Regions from separate parts of the Streptomyces hypolithicus genome, predicted to be linked through region 1. Evidence: riboswitches for the same ligand, from Rfam matches in the RefSeq annotation. Region 1 holds a riboswitch; the other holds the start of a gene.
The links. Region 1 has a riboswitch for glycine ahead of gcvP (aminomethyl-transferring glycine dehydrogenase). Riboswitches for the same ligand answer to the same signal wherever they lie in the genome.
Positions count from the first base shown of each region.

Region 2: it holds a riboswitch for glycine, as region 1 does, so the genes downstream of both, gcvT (glycine cleavage system aminomethyltransferase GcvT) here and gcvP (aminomethyl-transferring glycine dehydrogenase) in region 1, are expected to answer to the same signal.

Region 1 covers NZ_CM128811.1:5,542,288-5,547,010, reverse strand. The annotation lists gene gcvP (aminomethyl-transferring glycine dehydrogenase) at 1-2,158, opposite strand, end outside; glycine riboswitch at 2,375-2,472, opposite strand; gene ACU6WZ_RS26080 (PRC-barrel domain-containing protein) at 2,589-2,957, shown strand; gene ACU6WZ_RS26075 (DNA polymerase IV) at 2,882-4,342, opposite strand; gene ACU6WZ_RS26070 (MerR family transcriptional regulator) at 4,427-4,723, opposite strand, start outside.
Region 2 covers NZ_CM128811.1:1,464,667-1,469,389, forward strand. The annotation lists gene ACU6WZ_RS06660 (enhanced serine sensitivity protein SseB) at 1-420, opposite strand, end outside; gene ACU6WZ_RS06665 (AAA family ATPase) at 562-1,275, opposite strand; glycine riboswitch at 1,520-1,623, shown strand; glycine riboswitch at 1,624-1,723, shown strand; gene gcvT (glycine cleavage system aminomethyltransferase GcvT) at 1,765-2,889, shown strand; gene gcvH (glycine cleavage system protein GcvH) at 2,978-3,358, shown strand; gene glyA (serine hydroxymethyltransferase) at 3,378-4,640, shown strand.

The DNA of each region.
Region 1 (4,723 bases):
GGCCGCCGCCGCCGTGCGGGATGCAGAAGGTCTTGTGCAGGTTCAGGTGGGAGACGTCGCCGCCGAACTTGCCCGGCTTCGCCAGACCCACCAGGGCGTTCAGGTTCGCGCCGTCGACGTAGACCTGGCCTCCGGCCTCGTGCACCGTCGCGCAGATGTCCGCGACGTGTTCCTCGAACACACCGTGCGTGGAGGGGTAGGTGATCATCAGCACCGACAACTCGTCGCGGTGCTGCTCGATCTTGGCGTGCAGGTCCTCGACGTCGACCTCGCCGTCCTCACGGGTCTTGACGACGACGACCTTCATGCCGGCCATGACGGCGCTCGCCGCGTTCGTGCCGTGCGCCGACGACGGGATCAGGCACACCGTGCGCTGCGTGTCGCCGTTGGCGCGGTGGTAGGCCCGTACGGCCAGCAGGCCCGCGAGCTCGCCCTGCGAACCGGCGTTGGGCTGGATCGACACGGCGTCGTAGCCGGTGACCTCGGCGAGGCGCTCCTCCAGCTCGTGGATGAGCGTCAGGTACCCGTGCGCCTGATCGACCGGCGCGAAGGGGTGCACGGCGCCGAACTCCGGCCAGGTGACCGGCTCCATCTCCGTGGTCGCGTTCAGCTTCATCGTGCAGGAGCCGAGCGGGATCATGCCGCGGTCCAGCGCGTAGTCACGGTCGGCGAGTTTGCGCAGGTAGCGCAGCATCGCCGTCTCCGAGCGGTGCTGGTGGAAGACCGGGTGCGTGAGGTAGTCGTCGGTGCGCAGCAGGCCCTCGGGCAGCGCCTCGCCCACCGATGCGTCCAGCGCCTCGATGTCGGCCTCGACGCCGAAGGCGGCCCATACGGCGGCGACCTGTGCGCGGGCTGTCGTCTCGTCGCAGGCGACGGAGACATGGTCGGCGTCGGTCAGACGCAGGTTGACACCGCCCTCACGGGCGGCGGCGACGACCGCGGCCGCCCGGCCCGGGGCCCGTACCGTCAGCGTGTCGAAGTACGCGTCGTGCACGACCTCGGCGCCGCCGGCCCGCAGGCCGGCGGCGAGCAGCGTCGCGTACCTGTGCGTTCGGCGGGCGATGCCGCGCAGCCCGTCCGGGCCGTGGTAGACGGCGTACATCCCGGCCATCACGGCAAGCAGCACCTGCGCGGTGCAGATGTTGCTGGTGGCCTTCTCGCGGCGGATGTGCTGCTCACGCGTCTGCAACGCCAGCCGGTATGCCTTGTCGCCGTCCGCGTCGACCGAGACACCGACGAGCCGCCCGGGCAGGCTGCGCGCGAACTTCTCGCGTACGGCCATGAACCCGGCGTGCGGACCGCCGAACCCCATCGGCACACCGAAACGCTGGGTGGTGCCCACCGCGATGTCCGCGCCCAGCTCGCCGGGCGAGGTCAGCAGGGTCAGGGCCAGCAGGTCGGCGGCCACGGTGACGACCGCTCCGAGCTCGTGCGCCTGCTCCACGACGGGCTTGATGTCGCGCACCGCACCCGAGGCGCCCGGGTACTGGAGCAGCACACCGAAGACGCCACGCTCGGCCGCCTCGGCCGGGATGCCCTGCGACAGGTCGGCGACAACGACCTCGACCCCGGTGGGCTCGGCACGGGTCTCGATGACCGCGACGGTCTGCGGGAGGGTGTCGGAGTCGATCAGGAATACGCCGTTCTTGACCTTGCCGACACGGCGTGAGAGTGCCATCGCCTCGGCGGCGGCGGTGCTCTCGTCCAGCAGCGAGGCGCCCGAGGTCGGCAGTCCGGTCAGCTCGGCGACCATGGTCTGGAAGTTGAGCAGCGCCTCGAGGCGGCCCTGCGAGATCTCCGGCTGGTAGGGCGTGTACGCCGTGTACCAGGCCGGGTTCTCCATGACATTGCGCAGGATCACCGGCGGCGTGAAGGTTCCGTAGTAACCGAGGCCGATCATCGGGGCGAGCACCTGGTTGCGGTCGGCGAGGGTGCGGAGTTCGGCCAGCACCTCGGCCTCCGTGCGGGCGTCCGGCAGGCTGAGCGCCTCGGCGCTTTTGATGACGTCGGGCACCGCGGCCGCGGTCAGCTCGTCGAGCGAGCCGTAACCGACCTGGGCAAGCATCTTGGCCTGAGCCTCGGCATCGGGCCCGATGTGGCGCTGTTCGAAGGGGATGCCACGCTCAAGCTGTTCGAGCGGAATGCGGTTTGCGGTCATCTGCGGAAGGCCTCCTGGTCTGACACGACCTGCGAGGGGCACCACGGCACGGGTGCCCGGACGGCCTCCCCCTCTGTCATCTCAACCTGAGAGCTTCACCGGAAGACCGTCGGGGGTCGTTCCGGCTTTCACCGTCGGTGAGGAAGGGACCCGCGGCGGACTGTGGCCTTTCCCAGCACCTGTCCGTGCGACGCCCGCCCTGCTTTCCAGAGTGACCTCAACCGTGCGGTACGGGGGCCTGAGAGATTCCGGGGAGGATTTGCTCCTTCGGCGCCCCCGGCATGTTCACCGGAGGACTCTCCCGCACGGGGTCAGCAGCCATGAGCCAGCCTACCAGCGAGCCCCGCCGCCGTTCCCTCGAGTGGCCGAGGCCACAGATGTGCACTTTCGTAGTCTGTACGGGGAGCAGCTGCGATCAGTTGGAGGGACCGTGCAGACCGACATCGATCCGCGCAGCCTGATCGGCCGCAAGGCGTTCGACCGCAAGGGCACCAAGATCGGCACAGTGGACGAGGTGTACCTCGACGACGCCACTGGAGTACCCGAGTGGGCAGCCGTACGCACCGGCCTCTTCAGCCGGGACGCCTTCGTTCCCCTGGAGCCCAGCGAGGTCGTGAACGACACTCTGCGGGTCCCCTACGAGCGGGCACTGATCAGGGACGCCCCCGACTTCGGGGTCGGCCGCCATCTCTCCCCCGAGCAGGAACTCCAGCTCTACCACCACTACGGGCTCGATGTCTCCGCACCTCCTGTCCCCGACCGCGACTTCGGCAGGCTGGCCGGCGAGGATTCCGGCTGATCCGCGGCGCCGGCCACCAGCGGAAGTGGATCCGACGGCGCCAGATCCGGGTCGTCCACTGTGAACGTCCGGACGCGCCCGGGCGCCGACGTCGGCTCCTCGAAGCGCACCGTCACCCGCCCGACGCCGCTGCCCTGCACCCACCCCGCCCCGTACTCCGCATGGCACACGTCCTGCCCGGCCCGCCACCGGCGCTCCGGCGGCGGGCCGGGCGCCGCCGCTCCCACTGCCTCCTGGTGCCCGACCGGCCGGGCCGCCCCGGCGTCCTCCGCCGCCCCGGCCTCGTCACGGGCCTGGGCCGACGCGCGCTCACCGGCGGCCTGGGCGAAGAGGTCTTCCTGGGTGAAATCCGCGAGCCCGCTGACGCCCACACCCAGCAGCCGCACACCGCCCGTGGTGTCCACCGACTCCAGGAGGCGTCCGACTGCCTCCCGCACCACAGCGGGGTCGTCGGTGGGCCCGCGCAGCGTCTCGGAGCGGGTGAGGGTGGAGAAGTCGTATCTGCGTACCTTCAGGACCACCGTCCTGCCGGAGCGGCGGGCAGCCCGCAACCGCTGCACGCACCGGTCCGACAGCCGCCCGACCTCGGCCCTGACCCGGACCCTGTCGTGCAGGTCCACCTCGAAGGTGTCCTCGACGGACACCGACTTCGCATCCCGTTCAGCCACCACGGGCCGGTCGTCGTAACCGACCGCCATCCGGTGCAGCGAGAGGCCGTGTGCCTTGCCCAGCAGCCGTATCAGCTCGTCCTCGCCCGCCTCCGCCAGATCGGCGACTGTCGCCATGCCGGCCCGCCGCAGGTGCTCGCCGGTGGCGGGTCCCACTCCGGGCAGGGTACGGACCGGCAGGGGCCCCAGGAGCTCCCGCTCGGTCCCCGGCTCGATGAGCACCAGGCCGTCGGGCTTGGCCTGCTCAGAGGCGATCTTCGCGAGCATCTTGGAGCCCGCGAGCCCGACCGAACCGGTGAGCCCGGTGACCGCCCGGATATCCGCCCGCAGCAGCTCTCCGGCCCGACGGGCCGAGGCCGAGTCGTCCGCCACACCACCCGCCTCCAGGTCGACGAAGGCCTCGTCCAGACTCAGCGGCTCCACCAAGGGAGACAACCGGGCGAGCAGCTCCATGACCTGTTCGCTCACCGACCGGTAGAGCGCGAAGCGAGGCATCAGATACGCCGCGTTGGGACACAATCGCCGGGCCTGCGCCACCGGCATGGCGGAGTGCACCCCGAAAACCCTGGCCTCGTACGAAGCGGTGGCAACGACTCCCCGGGTGCCGATTCCGCCGACCACCACCGGTTTCCCGCGCAGGCTCGGCTTCGACGCCTGCTCCGCGGCTGCGTAGAAGGCATCCATGTCCAGATGCAGGATGGTCGGTTCGGCTCTCACACCACCGATGCTGCCGCACACCACTGACAATCGGCGCCCGGCACGGTGCCGCCGTCGCCGCAGGGCTCAGACGGGGCCTTGTCGTCAGACTGCTTTGTTGCGGCGTCGTGCGAGTTCGTCGGTGGGATTTCGCCCGATCAGGGTCTCGCCGGTGTCGATGCGCTCGCCGTGCAGCTGCGACAGCGCGCTCTCCACGTCCTGCCACACCACGCCCACCGCGATCCCGAAGACGCCCTGGCCGCCCTGGAGCAGTTCGACCACCTCGTTCGGCGACGAGCACTCGTAGACCGTGGCGCCGTCGCTCATGAGCGTCATGCGCTCCAGGTCCTGGAAACCGCGGGCCCGAAGATGCTGGACGGCGGCGCGAATGTTCTGCAGCCC
Region 2 (4,723 bases), 4.1 Mb from region 1:
CGTACGGCCGGCCCGGCACAACTCCGCGACGGCGGGCGGCGGCAGCGGCGCACCGACCGCGCCGTCCGGGTTCACGGCGATGCCGAGTTGCGGGGGCAGGCCGCGGGCGAAGTCCCGGGCGGGCGCCACTGTGAAGGACATGTGCGGCCCGGCGCACTGGCGGAGCTGCTGCTCGGAGCTGTACACGGGGACGTACGCCGCGCCGTGGATCTCGACGGTGGGCAGGTCGAGGCTCCGCGACTGGGGGCCGCCGCCGGAGGGCAGCGGCACCCACACCTGGCTGCGTCCCAGCACCTCGACGATGCGGCCGCCGGCGGCCGGGTTGCCGACGGAGGCGGCGAGCACCTCTTCGAGTTCGTTGCCGGGCCAGCCGTTGCCGCCGTGCGGGTGGCCAGGCCCGGGGAATTCTGGGTAATCCACGGGCCCGACCCTAGCGCTGTGCCCCACACCCCGGGGCTGCGCCCCCACACCCCCGGGGCTCCGCCCCGGACCCCGCTCCTCAATCGCCGGAGAGGCTGGCATTTTCCGGACCCGACCGGAAACCTCAGCCCAATCCCCGCGCTACGTCGAAAAGCCGATCGCCGCAAGCGCGCCGGCCGCGTCCCGGTCCAGCAGCACCGCCGCCCCGCACCCCACCGGCAGGACCCCCCGCTCCGCGTCCCGTACGAGCCGCCCCACCGCCCGCCGGTGCCGGGCGAAGGCGTACCCCGAGACCCCGCGTCCCCGCTCCTGCTGCCCAGCCCTGGCCACCTCCGGCGGCACGTCGAGCAGGACCAGGTGCAGCGCGGCCCCACGGCGCCTGGCGTCGCGGGCGAGCCAGTGCCGGACCCAGGCGAGCGTTCCGCAGTCGTGGACGACGACGCTCTCGCCGGAGCGCAGCGCCCTGCGCAGCCCGGCGTAGTGCGCGGCCCGTACGAGAGGCCGGTAGAGGGCGTACGGCAGCAGCCCCGGCATCCGCGCCGCCCACCGCTCCCGCACGTCCTGCGAGTCGATGCGCCGCACGCCCGCCGCCCCGGCCGTACGCCGGATCAGGGTGCTCTTGCCGCTGCCCGGCAGTCCGGACACGACGACCAGGTCCCCGGCCGCGAAGGCCAGGCTCCGCGGCCCGCGCCCCGCACACCCGCGCAGATCCCGCACCACCGGCGCGGCGACGCGCCCGGCGGCCTTGCCGACCGGCGCCTCCCCGGCCGGTACGCACTGCTGCGCCGCCACCGCTCCGTGCGCCGCGCCCGCGCCCGCGGTCGCCGCGTACACACCGGGCTGTTGCACCGTCATCGCTCTCCCCCTGTCGGGTGTCCCCCACCCTTTGCCCGGCCCTTTCCCACGAAGTGTAAAGAAAAGGTAATGCGCCACAAGCTGTTTGTGGATCTCTCCGGCCCTCCTCCGACCTGCCTCCGACCTGCCTCCGACCCTCCTCCGGCCTGACCCCAACCTTCCTCCCGCCCGCCGCCCACCGCCCCGCCGCCCGCCGCCCGCCGACGCGTGCAATGATGTGCGCGCCAACTGCATACCGGCCGCTTGAATCCGCGCGGGAGAGTCCGGAGCACAGCACCATGTGCCCCAGGACGCCGAAGGAGCAAGTTCCTCCCTTGAATCTCTCAGGCCCCGTACCGCGCGGGCGAGGCAGATCTGAAAAGCGGGCCGCTTCGTCGCGGCTCCACCCAAGGTGCAAGCCGGGACTCTCCCGGTGAACCTCTCAGGTTCCGATGACAGATGGGGAGGATTGTCCTCGCCCGTCTTGCCCTGCGCCCTGGGAGCACACCTATGAGCAATGTCCCCCGTCTCACCGCCCTCGATGCGCTGCATCGCTCGCTGGGCGCGACCATGACCGACTTCGCGGGCTGGGACATGCCGCTGCGCTATGCCAGCGAGCGCGACGAGCACAACGCCGTACGCACCCACGCGGGCCTCTTCGACCTCTCCCACATGGGTGAGATCACCGTCACAGGGCCGCAGGCCGTCGCTCTCCTGAACTACGCGCTGGTCGGCAACATCGGCACGGTCGGCCTCGGCCGCGCCCGCTACACCATGATCTGCCAGGAGGACGGCGGAATCCTGGACGACCTGATCGTCTACCGCCTGGACGACACCGAGGCCCCCGAATATCTGGTCGTCGCCAACGCCGGCAACGCCCAGACCGTGCTCGACGCGATCACCGCGCGCGCCGCGGGTTTCGACGCCGTCGTACGGGACGACCGTGACGCGTACGCCCTGATCGCCGTCCAGGGCCCCGAGTCCCCCGGCATCCTGAAGTCCGTCACCGACGCCGACCTCGACGGCCTGAAGTACTACGCGGGCCTGCCCGGCACCGTCGCCGGCGTCCCCGCGCTCATCGCCCGTACCGGCTACACCGGCGAGGACGGCTTCGAGCTCTTCGTCGCCCCTGCCGACGCCGAGACGCTCTGGCAGGCGCTGACGGAGGCCGGCAAGGATGTCGGCCTGGTCCCCGCCGGTCTGTCCTGCCGCGACACGCTGCGCCTGGAGGCGGGCATGCCGCTGTACGGGCACGAGCTGACCACCGCGCTGACACCGTTCGACGCGGGCCTCGGCCGGGTCGTGAAGTTCGAGAAGGACGGCGACTTCGTCGGCCGCGCCGCCCTGGAGGCCGCCGCCGGGCGCGCCGAGAACGCCCCGCCCCGCAAGCTGGTCGGCCTGGTCGCCGAGGGCCGCCGTGTCCCCCGCGCCGGTTTCCCCGTAGTGGCGGACGGCAAGGTGATCGGTGAGGTCACGTCCGGCGCCCCGTCCCCCACCCTCGGCAAGCCGATCGCCATGGCGTACGTCGACGCCGCGCACGCGGCGCCCGGCACGGCGGGTGTGGGCGTCGACATCCGCGGTACGCATGAGCCGTACGAGGTCGTCGCGCTGCCGTTCTACAAGCGCCAGAAGTGACGCCCCGCACACCTCGTACCCGTACACCTGGCACTCGTACACCTTCCCCGTTCACCAGCACTCCCCCGCGTACAGGAGAATTCAGGTCATGAGCAACCCCCAGCAGCTGCGTTACAGCAAGGAGCACGAGTGGCTGTCGACCGCCGAGGACGGCGTCGCGACGGTCGGCATCACGGAGTTCGCGGCCAGCGCGCTCGGTGACATCGTCTACGCCCAGCTCCCGGAGGTCGGCGACACGGTGACCGCGGGCGAGACCTGTGGGGAGCTGGAGTCGACCAAGTCGGTCAGCGACCTGTACTCCCCCGTGACGGGTGAGGTCACCGAGTCCAACCAGAACGTCGTGGACGACCCCGCGCTGGTGAACTCCGCCCCCTTCGAGGGCGGCTGGCTCTTCAAGGTGCGCGTCTCGGAGGAGCCGGCCGACCTGCTCTCCAACGACGAGTACATCGCCCTTACCTCCGGCAACTGAGACCTCGAACGGGACCGTGATGACGCTTCTCAACACTCCCCTGCATGAGCTCGACCCGGACGTCGCCGCCGCCGTCGACGCCGAGCTGCTCCGCCAGCAGTCCACCCTCGAAATGATCGCCTCGGAGAACTTCGCTCCGGTCGCGGTCATGGAGGCCCAGGGCTCCGTCCTCACCAACAAGTACGCCGAGGGTTACCCGGGCCGCCGCTACTACGGCGGCTGCGAGCACGTCGACGTCGTCGAGCAGATCGCGATCGACCGAGTGAAGGCGCTCTTCGGCGCCGAGCACGCGAACGTGCAGCCGCACTCGGGTGCGCAGGCCAACGCCGCCGCGATGTTCGCGCTGCTGAAGCCCGGCGACACGATCATGGGTCTGAACCTCGCGCACGGCGGACACCTGACCCACGGTATGAAGATCAACTTCTCCGGCAAGCTCTACAACGTGGTCCCGTACCACGTCGACGAGGAGTCGGGCGAGGTCGACATGGCCGAGGTGGAGCGCCTCGCCAAGGAGTCGCAGCCGAAGCTGATCATCGCGGGCTGGTCGGCGTACCCGCGTCAGCTGGACTTCGCCGCCTTCCGCAAGATCGCGGACGAGGTCGGCGCGTACCTCATGGTCGACATGGCGCACTTCGCCGGCCTGGTCGCGGCAGGCCTGCACCCCAACCCGGTGCCGCACGCCCATGTCGTCACCACGACCACGCACAAGACCCTCGGCGGTCCGCGCGGCGGAATCATCCTCTCCACCGCCGAACTCGCCAAGAAGATCAACTCGGCGGTCTTCCCCGGTCAGCAGGGCGGCCCGCTGGAGCACGTGATCGCCGCGAAGGCGGTCTCCTTCAAGGTGGCCGCCTCCGACGACTTCAAGGAGCGCCAGCAGCGCACCCTGGACGGCGCCCGCATCCTGGCCGAGCGCCTGGTGCAGCCGGATGTCACCGAGCACGGCGTGTCCGTCCTCACCGGCGGCACGGACGTCCACCTGGTCCTCGTCGACCTGCGAAACTCCGAGCTCGACGGCCAGCAGGCCGAGGACCGGCTGCACCAGCTCGGCATCACGGTCAACCGCAACGCCATCCCGAACGACCCGCGGCCGCCGATGGTCACCTCGGGCCTGCGGATCGGTACTCCGGCCCTGGCCACCCGCGGTTTCCAGACCGAGGACTTCACGGAGGTCGCGGACATCATCGCCGAGGCCCTGAAGCCGTCGTTCGACGCCGATGGCCTGTCCGCCCGGGTCACGGCCCTGGCCGGCAAGCACCCGCTCTACCCTGGCCTGAAGTAGTTTCGTACGAAACAGGCTGAACAGCTGAACAGCTGAACAACGGGGCGCCGCGCACACTGGACAGTGAGTGCGGCGCCCCGGCC